4 regions of the Solwaraspora sp. WMMA2065 genome follow, and region 1 is predicted to be linked to each of the others. Evidence: riboswitches for the same ligand, from Rfam matches in the RefSeq annotation. Region 1 holds a riboswitch; each other region holds the start of a gene.

Region 1 (4,360 bases):
GGCCACCACTGCCGTGGTGGGGGTCGACGCCGGCCTCGACAGCCTGTTCACCCTGTCGACCGGGGAGAAGATCCCCAACCCGAGACATGAACACCGTGACCGGCAGCGGCTGGCCCGCGCCCAGCGGAACCTCGCACGCAGGGCCAGAGGTTCGGCCAACCGGGCCAAGGCCCGGTTGGCGGTGGCCCGGGTTCATGCCCGGAGCGCCGACCGCCGCCGTGATCACCTGCACAAGTTGACCACTCGGCTCGTTCGTGAAACCCAGACGATCCTCGCGGAGGGGCTCTCCGTGACTGCCTGTGGAGGCGGTGTGAGACCTCACCAGGAGTCCTCCTCTCGGACGGGGCGGTCGTCGGTGTAGCAGGAACCCCCTGGGGCGACCCAGGGAATCCCCGTTCCTCCAGGGCGGGGAGGAAGTCAACACGCTAACCGCCCAGCCCGGTGCCTGCAGGAGAAACGGTAGCTGCGAGAGAAGCAGCGGCTGCAGGCGGCGACGAGCAGCTGCTTGCAATGAAGCAGAGACGGCAGGCGGTCTTGAACGAACGCCGCGCTTTCCAATAAGGTGATGCACCGACCGCTGCGGATGTCGGCCTCCGTACCCCCGCCCGTGAGGCCCCAGCGATCGACCATTGAAGGAGTCGCTGCCAATGGCACGTGCGCTCGCAAACTCGCACATCCATCGTCACAGTGGGTCCCCATATCGACGCGGAGAGCATCCGCGTGTACGAGTTCTTCAGCGTATCGCGTTTGCGCTGTTGCTTACCGTAACCGCACTGGTCTTCCCGGCTGTTCCGGCTCACGCCGAGCCGACGCTCGCTGAGATCGAAGCCGAGTTGGACGCCCAGTGGCTGAAACTGGAACCGGTCATCGAGCAGTACAACAAGGTGCACAGCGAGCTCAAGGCCAACGAGAAGAAGGCGGCTGCGCTCGACGAGAAGATCCGCCCGCTGTCGCTGCAGGCCAACCTGGCGGCGGACGAGATCGGTGAGGTGGCCAACCGCTATTACCGGACCGGGCCGTCGAGCGAGCTGAACGCACTCCTCCGGACCGGATCACCGACCAGCCTGGCGGATCAGCTCGTGGTGCTGGACCGGATCTCCAAGCGTCGGCAAGAAAAGATCACCGCCGTTCTGGAGACCCGCGACCGCTATCTCGCCGAACGGCAGACGCTGGACGAGTTGATCACGAAGCAGCAGGCACAGGACAAGACGCTCGCCGAGCAGCGCAAGACCATTGACGCCGAGATCAAGCGCCTGGAACGGGCGCGAAACGCCGCGTACCAGTCCACCGGCTACACCGGCGGATCTGGTGCCTCCGGCCCGTGTCCGGCGGTGTCGGTCGGTGGAGCCGCCGGGACCGCGGTACGCACCGCGTGTGCACAACTCGGCAAGCCGTACGTCTGGGGTGCCACCGGGCCGAACGCGTTCGACTGTTCCGGCCTGACCCAGTATGCCTGGGCAAGTGCCGGTGTCAGTCTCACGCATTACACCGGAACTCAGTGGAATCAGGGCAGTTCGGTCAGTCGCGCCAACGCCAGACCAGGGGATCTCGTGTTCTTCTTTAGTGATCTGCATCACGTGGGGATCTACATCGGTAATGGCCTGATGGTGCACGCTCCACGCGCAGGTCAACCCGTGCAGATGGAGAACATCGACAACATGCCGCTCGCCGGATTCAAGCGGGTCGGCTGATCGCAGCAGGTCAGCCCGCTCGCCAGGGCAATCTGAGTGACGTGCTTTGGCCAGCCGAACGTACGGTCGGACCGGTCTGAACGGGCCGGTCCGCCCAGCAAAATTCGAACGCTTGAACGATGGCAGCCTATGCACGATGCGCAATCGTCCGCGTACTCAATGAGATAGTCTGTGTTCTCGCTTGCGTAGCGAGAACGCTGCTCTCTAACCTTGGGGATCGTCGAGTCGGGAGGACGTCAACCAACCGGGTTGACCTCGACCTGACACCACCTAATCGCCGCCTGACGGCGAGCCGGGGACCCACGGCACTCCCGGGGTGAATCCGCAGACCACCTGCGGTAGGGCGTCTCCTTTCCGCCCGAACCCGTCAGCTAACCCGGTAGGCGGTCTGGGGAGAAGGAGTCCGGTGGCTACGAGCGCCCCTCGGCGATACCTCCGGTGGTCCAGCCGCGACCATCGGCGAAGAACGCCGCACGACCCTCGACGAATACTCACCGCGTTGATCGCCGCCACCACCGGCGTCGGTCTGCTGCTGGTCGGAGCGCCGGCGCAGGCGCAGCCGACCGTCGCCGAAATCGAGTCGCAGATTGACGAGGTCTGGGCCGAGCTCGAACCGACGATCGAACGGCACAACGCCGTACGGCAGGATCTCGCCGCCAAGAAGAAGCAGGCGGACGAACTGCAGAAGAAGATCAAGCCGCTGCAGATCCAGATCGACCTGGCGATGGACCGGGTCAGCGAGTTCGCCGCGCGGTCGTACAAGGGTGGTAGCCCGTCGGTCTTCAACGCGATTCTCACCAACGGCAAGCCGACCCACCTCGCCGACCAGCTCGAGCTGCTGGACCAGTTCGCCCGCCGGCAGGCCCGTGACGTGCAGGCCGTCGTCGACCTCAGGAACGAGTACGCCGCGAAGAAGGCCCCGCTCGACGAGTTGATCGTCGAGCTGACCAGTACCGAGGCCCAGCTGGCGGCGAAGGCCAAGGAGATCGACGCCGAGGTCGACCGGTTGCAGGACCTGCGCCTGGAGGCGTACGGCTCGACCAACACCCTCGGCTCGCTGCGTCCCGCGCCCTGCCCGGCGACCTACCCCGGCGGTGCGGCCGGCAAGGCCGTCACCTTCGCCTGCGCGCAGATCGGCAAGCCGTACGTGTGGGGTTCGGCAGGACCGGGCAGCTACGACTGCTCCGGTCTCACCCTGGCCGCCTGGGGGCAGGCCGGTGTCTCACTGCCACACAACGCGGCCCGGCAGCGTCAGGTGACCGCCAATGTGAGCCGGGACCAGCTGCGCCCCGGCGACCTCATCTTCTACTACAGCGGGCTCTCCCACGTCGGCATGTACGTGGGTAACGGCTGGATCGTGCACGCCTCCCAGGCGGGCGAACCGGTGCAGATGCGCAAGATCGGTTCGAGTGTGCACAGTTACGGCAGGCCCGGCTAGACCTCACTCCTCCCCATGGCCTGGCGCGTGTCGCTGATCCCCCCGTCAAGCGGCAGCACCGGCCACCGGAAAGGCGCCCTCCCATGTCTCCCCCCGGCTTGGGAGGGCGCCTTTCGCCTGCCCGCCGCCAATGGGTCGGCTCTCCGACAGCCCAGCCGGTTCAGCTGGTCGGCCAGGTGCGCCACCGCTGCCAGGACCGGCTCGGAGTGGGCCCACGCTGCCCCTGGTACCGGGATCCGTAGACCGCCGACCCGTACGGATGCTCGGACGGCGACGAGAGCCGGAAGATGCACAACTGCCCGATCCTCATCCCGGGCCAGAGCTTGATCGGCAGGTTCGCCACGTTGGACAACTCCAGCGTCACGTGGCCGGAGAAGCCGGGGTCGATGAAGCCGGCGGTGGAGTGGGTCAACAGGCCCAGCCGACCCAGGCTCGACTTGCCCTCCAGCCGGGCGGCCAGGCCGTCGCCGAGCGAGACGACCTCGAGCGTGGAGGCAAGGACGAACTCACCGGGGTGCAGGACGAACGGGTCGCCGCTGGGCACCTCGACCTGGGACGTCAGATCGTCCTGCCGGGTGGCCGGGTCGATGTGGGTGTACAGGTGGTTGTTGAAGACCCGGAAATACCGGTCGAGCCGGACATCGATGCTCGACGGCTGGATGAGCGAGGATTCGAACGGCTCGAGGGAGAGGCCGCCGGACTTGGTCTCCGCGACGATGTCCCGGTCGGAGAGGAGCATCGTCACACGATAGCGACCGTGCGGCCGGTGTGACCGTGCGGCCGGTGTCCTGGCCGGAACGTACCCGGATCGGCGTGGCCGGGCGATCCCACTATCTCTTCGTACACATGTTCGATAGAATCACCGCATGGCAACCTGGTCCGAGTTCGCAGCCGACGAGCCCCGCCTGGCCACGGCGATCCGACTCCTCATGCAGCAGTACGGTCCCGGCCTCGGCTACCTCGCCACCGTCCGAGCCGACGGTGGTCCCCGGGTGCACCCGGTCTCCCCGGTGATCACCGACAGTGGGCTGTTCTGCTTCATCATCGACTCGCCGAAGCGGCGTGACCTGGAGCGGGACGGTCGGTACGCGCTGCACTCGTTCCCGCCGGAGGAGAGAGACGACGAGGCGTACCTGGCAGGTCGGGCGCATCCGGTCACCGATCCGGCCAAGGTGGGTCGGCTCGCCAGCGATCTCGGGGCCGTGCCGCACGTCGACTGGCGGCTGTTCGA
Region 2 (4,360 bases), 1.9 Mb from region 1:
GTTCGACCTGGCCCGACGGGCCAACTGGTCACTCGGCCGGATCCTGGCGATCATGCTGGCCGGGACGGTGCCGTTCGTGTCGTTCTACGCCGAGCGGGTGGTCGTCCGTTGGGCGGGCGGGCAACCGCGTACCGAGCCGGACAAGGTGTTCTCCGGCTGACACCGGGCGGGCGGTGGCCGGCTGACAGCGCCCCGGGCCGGGCCGGCACCGGTCGGGCCGACCCGGCCGGGGCGTACGGCCGACGTTGCCGGCGGCCGTGGTACCGAGCCATGTGCGGCGTCGGATCAACCCGTGGTGTGGCCGCCGGAGCTGGTCGGTGCACCGGACAGCCCGGCGACGAATGCCGACCAGGCAGCGGCCGAGAATTCCAGGTGCACTCCGGGGTCGGTGGAGTTGCGCACCCCGACCGCCGGGCCGATCTCGGCTACCTCAACGCAGGTCGTCGCCTCGCAGCGGCGACTCTTACGCCACGCCGGACCGGCAGTGCTGGTCACAGTCACCCAGACTCCTTAATAAGGATAAATCAGTAAATTTGCCATCAGAGCACGCAGGCAATCGGGCGGACTGTACCAGTTCTCGATCTTGCTGACGCGACTGGGCGACACCGGGAAAGCCGGCGGAACCGCCGTCCGGACCATGCGGAGGGGCCGGCCGTCCTTAGCAGACCTGACGGCGGCGGTGTAGCGTGCAACAGGGTGGCAACCAGCCAGGTAGCACACTGCTAGGCACTCCCCCGGAGCGTTTCCCATGTCTGCCCGACACCAGGGCCCGACCATCGGGCGTCGCCGGCTGCGTGCGGCGCTACGCCGGGCACGCGAGGCCGCCGCGCTGACCCAGGACTACGTCGCCGCTCAAATGGACTGGTCGCTGTCGAAGCTGATCCGGATCGAGTCGGGGTCGGTCAGCATCTCGACCAACGACGTCAAGGCCCTGCTGGACCTGTACGGCGTACGCGACCAGCAGCAGGTGCAGGATCTCGTCGAGTTGGCCCGGGCGGCACGACGGCGCGCCTGGTGGAGCGGATACAAGGACCGGGTGCCGGCCGCCTACGCGGCCTACATCGGTCTGGAGGCGGAGGCGTCGGCACTGCGCTACTTCCAGCCGATCAGCTTCCCCGGCCTGCTGCAGACCGAGGAGTACGCCCGCGCGGTGATCCCGGCCGACGGCCCGCACCACGTACCGGCAGCCGAGATCGAAGGACGGGTGCAGATCCGACTGGCCCGCCAGCACGAGGTGCTGTTCGGCGCGGACCCGCCGCAGATCGAGGTGATCATCGACGAGGCGGCGCTGCGCCGGATGACCGGCGGCCCGCGGGTGCTGCGCGAGCAGCTCCAGCACGTGGCGAAGATGTCCGCGGCGCCCCACATCACGGTCCGGGTGCTGCCGTTCACCGCCGGGAGCAACACGGTGCTCGGTCCGTTCGTCATCCTGCACTTCGCCGACCAGGCCGACGCCGATGTGGTGTACGTGGAGAGCGCTCTGGTCGAGGAGGTCATCGACCGGGCCGACGAGGTCCGGCCGTACCAGCATGTGTTCGACCGGCTACGGGCGGAATCCCTGTCGCCGGCCGACTCGGTGGCGATGCTGCACGACCTCGCCCGTCGACTGGACGGGCCGGATGCGGGCTGACCGACGTTGACCAGCCCGCCGACGACCGCCACGGCGGCCGGGCCCGCTCACCGCTGGTCGGGCATCCACGGCTCGATGGTGACCGGCTCGGACAGACCGGCCAGCCGGGACATCTCCCGGGCCCGCATCAACGCCCGGCTCACCTGGCCGTACTGGCGTTCGTCGTCGGTGCTGAACAGCAGCACCAGCAGTCCCTGGTGGCGGCCCCATAGTTCGTACGCCCGCGGCCGCAACCGGTCGCCGAGCCAGGCGACCGCCACCGGCACGAACGCAGCCGCCAGCATGGCGAGGTAGGCACCCGCGCTGACCTCATCCAACCCGCGGGTGTAGCCGACGGTCACCGCGACCGCCGTCAGGGTCACGGCGGTCACCACGATCACCCGGCCGGTGAGACGGTCGCGGGCACCTCGTGCGGTCCGGAGTTCGGTGAGGTCGCGGACGGCGAACCGCCGGCCGGCCACGACGAACCATTCACCGGTCACGCAGATACCGGGCTGCCGGTAGAAGGCCCGTCCGACACTGGGGCCGGACGGGGCGGGTACCGGGGAACCGCGTCGGGGTGGGGTCTGGCGAGTAGCACGCATAGCTGCCTCCGAAGGGCTCGTGCGGCGCTGACCTTGCGGGTCCATTGTGCAAACAGCAAGCTACTCGATGGAAGGTAGTCATTCTGCCACCTAGCAGAATGACGTACGGCAGGCCGCTTCCTGGATGACGAATCAGACCTTCCATCCCCATTTATCCGTATAGCACAATGACAACAACCGCGTAGACCGACTAATGACGCATTATTCGCAGTTGATCAACCGCCCGCCAATGACGACGCACCGCAGTCGACCGATTACACGAAGGCAGGGAGATGTTGCCCAGAGCAGCCAGCCGTCACATCCAGTAACTGTCACCGGGCCCCAGTCAGTTCCATGCCGCGGATCACGATCGCAGCACTTTCCGGGTCGCAACCCTTGCGGCTAAGTTGGACCGGCTGGTCCGGTCGCCAGTCACCGGGAAGCGGTGATGCCGGTCCAGTGCCGCCGAATCGCCGTAGCGAGATTACCTGGCGTTACAGCCAGTGATTCCACGGTCGCGATCCGGGGACCCACCGGCACCTGGGGTGAATCCGCGGTCCACCGCGGTAGGGCGAACTTCCCGCCCGAATCCGTCAGCTAACCCGGTAGGCGGCCAGGAAGAAGGGTTCTGCGTTCTTGTCAACAGCGCGGATTCTGCTGCGCACCCTGATGCTGACCGGCGTAAGCCTCGGCCTGGTGGTACCGGCGACCGCCGCGACCGCCCAGCCGACGGTCAGCGAACTCACGCAGCAGATCGACAAGGAATCCGAAGAGCTGGCCAAGGTCGTCGAGTCGTACAACCGGCTCAGGGAGGAGGCCAAGGCCACCCGGACGGCGGCCGAGGACATCGACGCCAAGCTCGGCCCGCTGCAGGCCGAACTCGCGGCAGCGCAGACCGAGGTCGGTCAGATCGCGGTCAACGCGTACAAGACCGGCGGGTTGAGCACCGCGACCGCCCTGCTCGACGGCACCTCCGGCAGCTTCATCCACCGGCTCGGCACCCTGGACCACCTGGCCCGGGACCGGCAGCAGCGGCTCAGCGAGTTCACCAGCACCCAACTGACCTACCTGGCCGAGCAGGAGAAGCTGCAGGCAGCCCTGAAGAAGCAGGACGCCCAGGTCAAGGAGCTCGCCGACCGCAAGAAGAGCATCGAAGCGGACATCGACGAGCTGATGGACAAGCGGGAACGGGCGTACGGTGCCGCGAGCGAGACCGGCTCGTCGTACACCGGGACCGTACCGTCGGTGTCCGGTGCCGCCGGCTCGGTCGTCGAGTTCGCCTACGGAGCCATCGGCAAGCCGTACGTCTGGGCCGCCAGCGGCCCGAACGGCTACGACTGCTCAGGCCTGACGCTCGCCGCCTGGCGTACCGCCGGCAAGAGCCTGCCGCACAACGCGGCGATGCAGTGGGACGTGGTCGCGAAGATCAACCGTGGCGCACTGCAGCCCGGTGACCTGGTGTTCTACAACGGTCTCGCCCACGTCGGCCTGTACGTCGGCGGTGGACAGGTGATCCACGCTCCCACCTTCGGCCGCACCGTCGAGCTGGCCAGCGTGGACATGATGCCACCGTACGGCTACGGCCGGGTCCGCTGACCCGGTCGCTCGCCCCGACGAACTGCCGACGGCCCGGCATCCGCTAGCGCGGATGCCGGGCCGTCGGCAGTTCGTCGGTAGTCTGTCGGTTCGTCGGCGGGTCAGGTCGCCTGCGGTCAGTTCGTCAGGCGGCCTGCAGCCCTTCTGCCCGGGCCAGCTCCCGCAGCCGGCCCAGTGCCTGGATCTCCAGCTGACGGATGCGCTCCCGGGACAGCGAGAAGCGCGACGCGACCTCGGTCAGCGAGTGCTCCCGCCCGTCCTCCAGGCCGTACCGGGCCCGCATGATGCCGGCGGACCGGTCGTCCAGGTGGTTGAGCAGACCCTCGATCCGCTGCCGCTCCAGCCCGGTCAGCACGATGTCCTCCGGCGACGGGGCGTCGCTGTCGGCCACCAGGTCGCCCAGGTTGGTGTCGCCGTCGTCGCCGACCGGGGTGTCCAACGACACCGTGTCCTGCGACCACCGCACCAGCTCGTGCACCCGTTCGACCGGCACGCCGAGCGAGGCGGCGATCTGCTCCGGCTCGGGGTCCGAACCGAGCTCGCGGGTCAACTGGCGGGCGACGTTGCGCAT
Region 3 (4,360 bases), 790 kb from region 1:
GCCTGGAAGCCGGCGATCCGGTCCCCGGCGCTGTCCAGCGCGGTGAGCACCAGAGCCGGTGTGGTGAGCCCGGACCGGCGTCGATGGCTGAGCTGGTGCAGTGAGTCGCCTTCCGGAAGGATCCGGTCGAGCACCAGGCAGTCGTAGTCGTTGATGCTCATGCTCAGGTCGGCCTGGCTCCAGTCGGCCGCCTGGTCGACGGCGAATCCGCCGGAGCGCAGCGCGGTGACGACGGCGCTGCGTACCTCGGGGTCGTCCTCGACCACCAGCACCCGCATGCGGGCGAGGCTAGCAAGCCGCCGTCACCAGCGCGTCTTCGACGAGGGTCAACCCGAGGACGCGCAGCGCTCGCCGTTGAGCAGGAAGGTCGTCGGCGGCGGGTTGCTCGCCGAGTACCTGACCACGAAACCGAGCTGTGCGCTGCCGCCGGCCGGGATCCGGCTGTTCCACGTCGTGTTGGCGACGGTGATGTCCGGCGGGACCAGGTCGACCGGTTCGGCGCCCCACAGGTGGCTGGGTCCGCACGGTCAGTGGCTCGGTCGGTGGTGAGGTGTTGCCAGCGTCGTCGTGGGCCCGCACCACGAAGGTGTACGCGGTCTGCGGTTGCAGTGCGCCGACCCGGGCGGTCGGTCCGGTCGGCGGGTGTTGCGGGGCGGTCGCCACCGGGGTGGTGGAGCCGTCGGGGTTGACCCGCAGCACCTCGTACCAGGCGACGTAGACGTTGTCGGCGGACGGCTGCCACCGCAGGGTGACCGAGTCGGTGCCGATCGTGGTGGCGGTCAGCGCGCTTGGCGCGGTGGGTGGTTGGTCGTCGCCGGGCGGCATGGTCAGGCGCAGGCTCGGGCTGGCCGGCGACGGTCGGGGTGCCGGGGGTGGTCGGGATCGCGCCGGATCCACCGGCGGCAGTGGTGTGGCGGTTGCGGCATGGGCATCTCGCTTTCGGTGCGGACGCCGGGACGGACCAGCGGATCGACCGACTGTGAGCTTGCCCACTACTCATCGACGAGCATCGAACCTCCGGTGCCGGTGGAGCGAGCTTGCGTCCGACCGTCGCCGCAGACCGAGCACGGCAGCTCAGCCGCCGCTCCGAGGCCCACACACACAACGAAGCCTGCCGATGCATCGGCAGGCTGGACAGCACTCTCGGACGGACCGACGTCGCGGTCCCGACTTGTCGGCGATTCTCCGCCGTAACAATCGGGGACTAGCGTGGGGACGGGGAGGGCAACCCCCGTCCCCACCATTCAGTTGCAAAACACGCACGAGCGGTTTGGCGTCCAGGTCGTGCGTGACGCGCGGGAGCCGGGCCACGCGAGTGGCTCTGGTTCCACCTCCTCTCGACAGGTGGTGCGCGGGCTGGCGGCGGTGTCCGGGCTTGGCCCGCCGCCAGCCTCGGGAGCTGTGCGGTTGACACGGTGATGTCGCCATCGCCGCGCCACGCGTCGACTACCTCAGCAGGGGCACATCCATCGATGGAAGCGCTCCCATGCAGGGACTGTAGCCTGAGTCACGAGTTTGCGAAAGTGCAGCGGCTGATCAGCTCACGAAATGAAGGTGTGATGAGGCGGTCACGCCCATGTTCACCGGCCGAACTGCTGGACCGCCGCGGTCACCCCGGCGACGATCAGCAGCGCGTCCGGCGGGATCAACGTCTCAGGTTCCGCGTACCGCAGCTGCCGGTCCCGCTCCTTGATCCCGACCACCGTGATGCCGTACCGCTGGCGTAGCCGGGACTCGGCCAACGTCCGACCGGTGGCGTCCGGCGGGGCGCAGACCTTGGCGATGGCGAACCCGTCGTCGAACTCGATGAAGTCGAGCATCCGGCTGGCCAGCAGGTGGGCCACCCGGTCACCCATCGTCGCCTCCGGAAAAATCACATGGTGCGCACCGACCGAGGCGAGGATCCGGCCGTGCTTGGCGGTGATCGCCTTCGCCCAGATCTCCGGGACACCCAGCTCGGTCAGCGCCACCACGGTGAGGATGCTGGCCTCGACGTCCGAGCCGATACCGACCACCGCGCGGGGGTAGTCGGCGACGCCGCACTGGCGCAACGCCTGGTCGTCGGTCGAGTCCGCCTCGACCACCCTCGGCAGCCGCTCGGACCAGCGGTGCACCCGTTTGGGGTGCTCGTCGATGCCCAGCACGTGATGGCCGAGGCGGAGCAGGGACTGGGCGACCTGACCACCGAACCGCCCGAGGCCGATCACCGCCACGCTGTCGGCGTCCGGCGGCCCGACCGGGGAATCGTCATCTCTCACCGAGGATCCGTCCGAGGCTAGGACTTTGCCGCTTTTCCTCATACGCACTGTAGTCAGCCGCTAACCTCGACGCAGCGATATCCGGCCCGTCCCACGACTTGTCGTACACCGACAAACGCAGACAGTGGACATCACCGAAAGTCGTTGTCTGGTAACGGATTATTCCAGCTCAGTCAGGATTGTCGAGGTGTTGATGCCGGTGACCGATCCGGTAAGCTTGCCCGCGGTCTCCGCCAGGCGGCGCCCACCGGCGCCGGCGGTGACCGCCGCCCAATCACCCCTCCGGGGTGAGCCGGGGAACCACGTTTCCACCGGGGTGAATCCGCGCCAGCGGTAGGGATCGTTCCGTCCCGAACCCGTCAGCTAACTCGGTCGGCGGCCAAGGAAAGGAACAGGATGACCGCACCCCTCCGCCGGCGGATTCCGACGGCCGCGGCCCTCGCCGCCGTCGCCGCCCTGCTCGCCGGCTTCGTCGTAGCGTCGCCGGCCGCCGCTCAGGATCCGGACGACGAAGGCGCCCCGCCATTGCTCAGTGAGGTGCTCGAATCGACCGGCCGGGGCTTCGTCGAAGCCAAAGCCGCGGTCGACGAGTCCCGCAAACGCCAGTTGAAGCTCAACCTCGAGTTGGAAAAAGTCGAGGAGCGGATAGCGGCGCTGACCCCGCAGATCGGCCAGGTCGCCTCCAACTCGTACCGTCTCGGTCGGATCACCCCGGTGATGGTCCTGCTCAACAGTGCCGATCCGGACACGTTGCTGGAACGCGCCGAAGGCCTGGACATGATCGCCATGCACGACAACAAGCGGATCCGGGAGCTCAACGAGGCCCGCGAACAGGCCGCTCGGGCGGTCGCCGCGATCGACGCCGAGGTGGCCCGCGAGGAACAGCAACTCGAGGCGATGTCCCGCCAGAAGAAAGAGGCCGAAAAGGCCCTGCAACTGGTCGGCGCGGTCGCCACCAACGGGTTTGTCTCGGCCACCTCGCCGGTCGCCGCCCAGGCTCCGCGTAACTCGGACGGTTCCTGGCCGTCCCAGTCGTGCAGCCTGGACGACCCCACCACGAGCGGCTGCATCACGCCGCGCACCATGCACGCGCTGAACGAGGCGAAGAAGGCCGGCTTCACCCGCTTCGTCTCCTGCTTCCGCCCCGGCGGACCGTTCGAGCACCCCAAGGGACGGGCCTGCGACTTCTCCGCTCAGCAGCAGGGGTTCGGCGGCGACGCCTTCGGCGACGACCGGCTGTACGGCAACAACCTGACCGCCTTCCTGGTCCGCAACGCCGACAAGCTCGGCATCCTGTACGTCATCTGGTACCGGCAGTTCTGGTCACCGACGACCGGCTGGAGTTCGTACAGCGGTGCCGGCGGCGACCCGAACAGCGACCACACCAACCACGTACATCTGTCCCTGCTGTGACCTGACCTCACCTCGTGCGGTGCCGGGGCCGGCCCCGGCACCGCACGAGACGCAGGTCGTCAGCACGAGACGTAGGTTGTCAGTCGGTACGCGCCGACCGGCGTACCGGTGAGCGGCCGGTCGGCTGCTGCGGCGGCGGACTGACCGGGCCGGCCGGCGGGATCGCCCGGATGACCGGCTTGTCCGCAGCCACCGTGATCGGTTCGCCGTGATGGGTCAGGTCCACGGTGGCGTTCTGATCGACATCGCGCAGCGAGTAGGTCACCTCGTCGTGCTGGACAGCCACCCGCAGCCGTAGGCCCCGCCACATCATGGCGAACTCCAGCCGGTTGATCCGCTGCGGCAGCCGGGGAGCGAAGGCCAGCTCCCCGCCGTGGTCACGCATCCCCCCGAAGCCGGCGACCAGCGCGAGCCACGCCCCGGCCAAGGCGGCGACGTGGATACCGTCGCGGGTGTTGCGGTTGATGTCGTGCAGGTCCATCAACGCGGCCTCACCCATGTAGTCGTGGGCGAGCTCCAGATGCCCGGTCTCCGCAGCGATCACCGACTGGGTGCACGCGGACAGCGACGAGTCCCGCACCGTACGCCGCTCGTAGTAGGCGAAGTTGCGTGCCTTCTCCTCCTCGGTGAACGCGTCGCCCCGCCAGTGCATCGCCAGCGCCAGGTCGGCCTGCTTGACCACCTGCTTG
Region 4 (4,360 bases), 1.8 Mb from region 1:
CTCCCGCACGCCGCTTCTCGACGCGGCCCGGGAAGTCGACCTCTCCAAGGCGATCGAGGCCGGCCTGTACGCGGAACACCTGCTGGAGCAGGGTGTGCCGCGGGCCGGGGTGAGCCGCGAGGAGTTGGAGCGGCTGGTCGTCGAGGGCGAGCGGGCGAAGGACCTGTTCATCCGGGCCAACCTGCGTCTGGTGGTGTCGATCGCCCGCCGCTACGTCCGGTCCGGGATGCCGATGCTGGACCTGATCCAGGAGGGCAACACCGGTCTGGTCCGCGCGGTGGAGAAGTTCGACTACGAGCGTGGTTTCAAGTTCTCCACCTACGCGACCTGGTGGATCCGGCAGGCCATCAGCCGGGCGATCGCCCAGCAGGAGCGGACCGTACGGCTTCCGGTGCACCTTGTCGAGGACGTCAACCGGATGCGCAACGTCGCCCGCCAGTTGACCCGCGAGCTCGGTTCGGACCCCGAGCCGGAGCAGATCGCCGCCTCGCTCGGCGTGCCGGTCGAACGGGTGCACGAGCTGGTGCGGTGGTCGCAGGACACGGTGTCGTTGGACACCCCGGTCGGCGACGACGGCGACACCAACCTGGGCGACCTGGTGGCCGACAGCGACGCCCCGTCGCCGGAGGACATCGTGCTGACCGGGCTGGAGCGGCAGCGGATCGAGGGTCTGCTCAACCACCTGGACGACCGGTCCGCCGGCATCATGCGGGCCCGGTACGGCCTGGAGGACGGGCGGGAGCACTCGCTGACCGAGGTCGCGTCGCGCTTCTCGCTGTCCCGGGAGCGCATCCGTCAGCTGGAGATCCAGGCACTGGGCCGGCTGCGGGAGCTGGCCCGGGCAGAAGGGCTGCAGGCCGCCTGACGAACTGACCGCAGGCGACCTGACCCGCCGACGAACCGACAGACTACCGACGAACTGCCGACGGCCCGGCATCCGCGCTAGCGGATGCCGGGCCGTCGGCAGTTCGTCGGGGCGAGCGACCGGGTCAGCGGACCCGGCCGTAGCCGTACGGTGGCATCATGTCCACGCTGGCCAGCTCGACGGTGCGGCCGAAGGTGGGAGCGTGGATCACCTGTCCACCGCCGACGTACAGGCCGACGTGGGCGAGACCGTTGTAGAACACCAGGTCACCGGGCTGCAGTGCGCCACGGTTGATCTTCGCGACCACGTCCCACTGCATCGCCGCGTTGTGCGGCAGGCTCTTGCCGGCGGTACGCCAGGCGGCGAGCGTCAGGCCTGAGCAGTCGTAGCCGTTCGGGCCGCTGGCGGCCCAGACGTACGGCTTGCCGATGGCTCCGTAGGCGAACTCGACGACCGAGCCGGCGGCACCGGACACCGACGGTACGGTCCCGGTGTACGACGAGCCGGTCTCGCTCGCGGCACCGTACGCCCGTTCCCGCTTGTCCATCAGCTCGTCGATGTCCGCTTCGATGCTCTTCTTGCGGTCGGCGAGCTCCTTGACCTGGGCGTCCTGCTTCTTCAGGGCTGCCTGCAGCTTCTCCTGCTCGGCCAGGTAGGTCAGTTGGGTGCTGGTGAACTCGCTGAGCCGCTGCTGCCGGTCCCGGGCCAGGTGGTCCAGGGTGCCGAGCCGGTGGATGAAGCTGCCGGAGGTGCCGTCGAGCAGGGCGGTCGCGGTGCTCAACCCGCCGGTCTTGTACGCGTTGACCGCGATCTGACCGACCTCGGTCTGCGCTGCCGCGAGTTCGGCCTGCAGCGGGCCGAGCTTGGCGTCGATGTCCTCGGCCGCCGTCCGGGTGGCCTTGGCCTCCTCCCTGAGCCGGTTGTACGACTCGACGACCTTGGCCAGCTCTTCGGATTCCTTGTCGATCTGCTGCGTGAGTTCGCTGACCGTCGGCTGGGCGGTCGCGGCGGTCGCCGGTACCACCAGGCCGAGGCTTACGCCGGTCAGCATCAGGGTGCGCAGCAGAATCCGCGCTGTTGACAAGAACGCAGAACCCTTCTTCCTGGCCGCCTACCGGGTTAGCTGACGGATTCGGGCGGGAAGTTCGCCCTACCGCGGTGGACCGCGGATTCACCCCAGGTGCCGGTGGGTCCCCGGATCGCGACCGTGGAATCACTGGCTGTAACGCCAGGTAATCTCGCTACGGCGATTCGGCGGCACTGGACCGGCATCACCGCTTCCCGGTGACTGGCGACCGGACCAGCCGGTCCAACTTAGCCGCAAGGGTTGCGACCCGGAAAGTGCTGCGATCGTGATCCGCGGCATGGAACTGACTGGGGCCCGGTGACAGTTACTGGATGTGACGGCTGGCTGCTCTGGGCAACATCTCCCTGCCTTCGTGTAATCGGTCGACTGCGGTGCGTCGTCATTGGCGGGCGGTTGATCAACTGCGAATAATGCGTCATTAGTCGGTCTACGCGGTTGTTGTCATTGTGCTATACGGATAAATGGGGATGGAAGGTCTGATTCGTCATCCAGGAAGCGGCCTGCCGTACGTCATTCTGCTAGGTGGCAGAATGACTACCTTCCATCGAGTAGCTTGCTGTTTGCACAATGGACCCGCAAGGTCAGCGCCGCACGAGCCCTTCGGAGGCAGCTATGCGTGCTACTCGCCAGACCCCACCCCGACGCGGTTCCCCGGTACCCGCCCCGTCCGGCCCCAGTGTCGGACGGGCCTTCTACCGGCAGCCCGGTATCTGCGTGACCGGTGAATGGTTCGTCGTGGCCGGCCGGCGGTTCGCCGTCCGCGACCTCACCGAACTCCGGACCGCACGAGGTGCCCGCGACCGTCTCACCGGCCGGGTGATCGTGGTGACCGCCGTGACCCTGACGGCGGTCGCGGTGACCGTCGGCTACACCCGCGGGTTGGATGAGGTCAGCGCGGGTGCCTACCTCGCCATGCTGGCGGCTGCGTTCGTGCCGGTGGCGGTCGCCTGGCTCGGCGACCGGTTGCGGCCGCGGGCGTACGAACTATGGGGCCGCCACCAGGGACTGCTGGTGCTGCTGTTCAGCACCGACGACGAACGCCAGTACGGCCAGGTGAGCCGGGCGTTGATGCGGGCCCGGGAGATGTCCCGGCTGGCCGGTCTGTCCGAGCCGGTCACCATCGAGCCGTGGATGCCCGACCAGCGGTGAGCGGGCCCGGCCGCCGTGGCGGTCGTCGGCGGGCTGGTCAACGTCGGTCAGCCCGCATCCGGCCCGTCCAGTCGACGGGCGAGGTCGTGCAGCATCGCCACCGAGTCGGCCGGCGACAGGGATTCCGCCCGTAGCCGGTCGAACACATGCTGGTACGGCCGGACCTCGTCGGCCCGGTCGATGACCTCCTCGACCAGAGCGCTCTCCACGTACACCACATCGGCGTCGGCCTGGTCGGCGAAGTGCAGGATGACGAACGGACCGAGCACCGTGTTGCTCCCGGCGGTGAACGGCAGCACCCGGACCGTGATGTGGGGCGCCGCGGACATCTTCGCCACGTGCTGGAGCTGCTCGCGCAGCACCCGCGGGCCGCCGGTCATCCGGCGCAGCGCCGCCTCGTCGATGATCACCTCGATCTGCGGCGGGTCCGCGCCGAACAGCACCTCGTGCTGGCGGGCCAGTCGGATCTGCACCCGTCCTTCGATCTCGGCTGCCGGTACGTGGTGCGGGCCGTCGGCCGGGATCACCGCGCGGGCGTACTCCTCGGTCTGCAGCAGGCCGGGGAAGCTGATCGGCTGGAAGTAGCGCAGTGCCGACGCCTCCGCCTCCAGACCGATGTAGGCCGCGTAGGCGGCCGGCACCCGGTCCTTGTATCCGCTCCACCAGGCGCGCCGTCGTGCCGCCCGGGCCAACTCGACGAGATCCTGCACCTGCTGCTGGTCGCGTACGCCGTACAGGTCCAGCAGGGCCTTGACGTCGTTGGTCGAGATGCTGACCGACCCCGACTCGATCCGGATCAGCTTCGACAGCGACCAGTCCATTTGAGCGGCGACGTAGTCCTGGGTCAGCGCGGCGGCCTCGCGTGCCCGGCGTAGCGCCGCACGCAGCCGGCGACGCCCGATGGTCGGGCCCTGGTGTCGGGCAGACATGGGAAACGCTCCGGGGGAGTGCCTAGCAGTGTGCTACCTGGCTGGTTGCCACCCTGTTGCACGCTACACCGCCGCCGTCAGGTCTGCTAAGGACGGCCGGCCCCTCCGCATGGTCCGGACGGCGGTTCCGCCGGCTTTCCCGGTGTCGCCCAGTCGCGTCAGCAAGATCGAGAACTGGTACAGTCCGCCCGATTGCCTGCGTGCTCTGATGGCAAATTTACTGATTTATCCTTATTAAGGAGTCTGGGTGACTGTGACCAGCACTGCCGGTCCGGCGTGGCGTAAGAGTCGCCGCTGCGAGGCGACGACCTGCGTTGAGGTAGCCGAGAT

What was found. A riboswitch is a leader RNA that binds a small molecule or an ion and turns the genes downstream of it on or off. The one in region 1 is predicted to bind cyclic di-AMP.
Region 2: linked by a shared signal. The riboswitch ahead of O7610_RS00115 (C40 family peptidase) and the one ahead of O7610_RS22450 (C40 family peptidase) in region 1 are both predicted to bind cyclic di-AMP.
Region 3: linked by a shared signal. The riboswitch ahead of O7610_RS18845 (coiled-coil domain-containing protein) and the one ahead of O7610_RS22450 (C40 family peptidase) in region 1 are both predicted to bind cyclic di-AMP.
Region 4: linked by a shared signal. The riboswitch ahead of O7610_RS30430 (C40 family peptidase) and the one ahead of O7610_RS22450 (C40 family peptidase) in region 1 are both predicted to bind cyclic di-AMP.

Annotation. Positions count from the first base shown of each region.
Region 1 covers NZ_CP128361.1:4,924,156-4,928,515, forward strand. Annotated here, with positions in the region: gene O7610_RS30745 (RNA-guided endonuclease InsQ/TnpB family protein) at 1-361, shown strand, start outside; gene O7610_RS22445 (C40 family peptidase) at 648-1,691, shown strand; cyclic di-AMP (ydaO/yuaA leader) riboswitch at 1,949-2,092, shown strand; gene O7610_RS22450 (C40 family peptidase) at 2,191-3,129, shown strand; gene dcd (dCTP deaminase) at 3,290-3,868, opposite strand; gene O7610_RS22460 (pyridoxamine 5'-phosphate oxidase family protein) at 3,996-4,360, shown strand, end outside.
Region 2 covers NZ_CP128361.1:38,154-42,513, reverse strand. Annotated here, with positions in the region: gene O7610_RS00135 (DUF3817 domain-containing protein) at 1-160, shown strand, start outside; gene O7610_RS00130 (DUF397 domain-containing protein) at 286-501, opposite strand; gene O7610_RS00125 (helix-turn-helix domain-containing protein) at 749-1,630, shown strand; gene O7610_RS00120 (DUF6232 family protein) at 1,678-2,112, opposite strand; cyclic di-AMP (ydaO/yuaA leader) riboswitch at 2,682-2,819, shown strand; gene O7610_RS00115 (C40 family peptidase) at 2,830-3,789, shown strand; gene O7610_RS00110 (sigma-70 family RNA polymerase sigma factor) at 3,914-4,360, opposite strand, start outside.
Region 3 covers NZ_CP128361.1:4,129,712-4,134,071, forward strand. Annotated here, with positions in the region: gene O7610_RS18830 (winged helix-turn-helix domain-containing protein) at 1-278, opposite strand, end outside; gene O7610_RS30920 (fibronectin type III domain-containing protein) at 289-897, opposite strand; gene O7610_RS18840 (potassium channel family protein) at 1,581-2,258, opposite strand; cyclic di-AMP (ydaO/yuaA leader) riboswitch at 2,516-2,652, shown strand; gene O7610_RS18845 (coiled-coil domain-containing protein) at 2,655-3,671, shown strand; gene O7610_RS18850 (glycoside hydrolase family 65 protein) at 3,751-4,360, opposite strand, start outside.
Region 4 covers NZ_CP128361.1:6,729,425-6,733,784, forward strand. Annotated here, with positions in the region: gene O7610_RS30425 (sigma-70 family RNA polymerase sigma factor) at 1-865, shown strand, start outside; gene O7610_RS30430 (C40 family peptidase) at 990-1,949, opposite strand; cyclic di-AMP (ydaO/yuaA leader) riboswitch at 1,960-2,097, opposite strand; gene O7610_RS30435 (DUF6232 family protein) at 2,667-3,101, shown strand; gene O7610_RS30440 (helix-turn-helix domain-containing protein) at 3,149-4,030, opposite strand; gene O7610_RS30445 (DUF397 domain-containing protein) at 4,278-4,360, shown strand, end outside.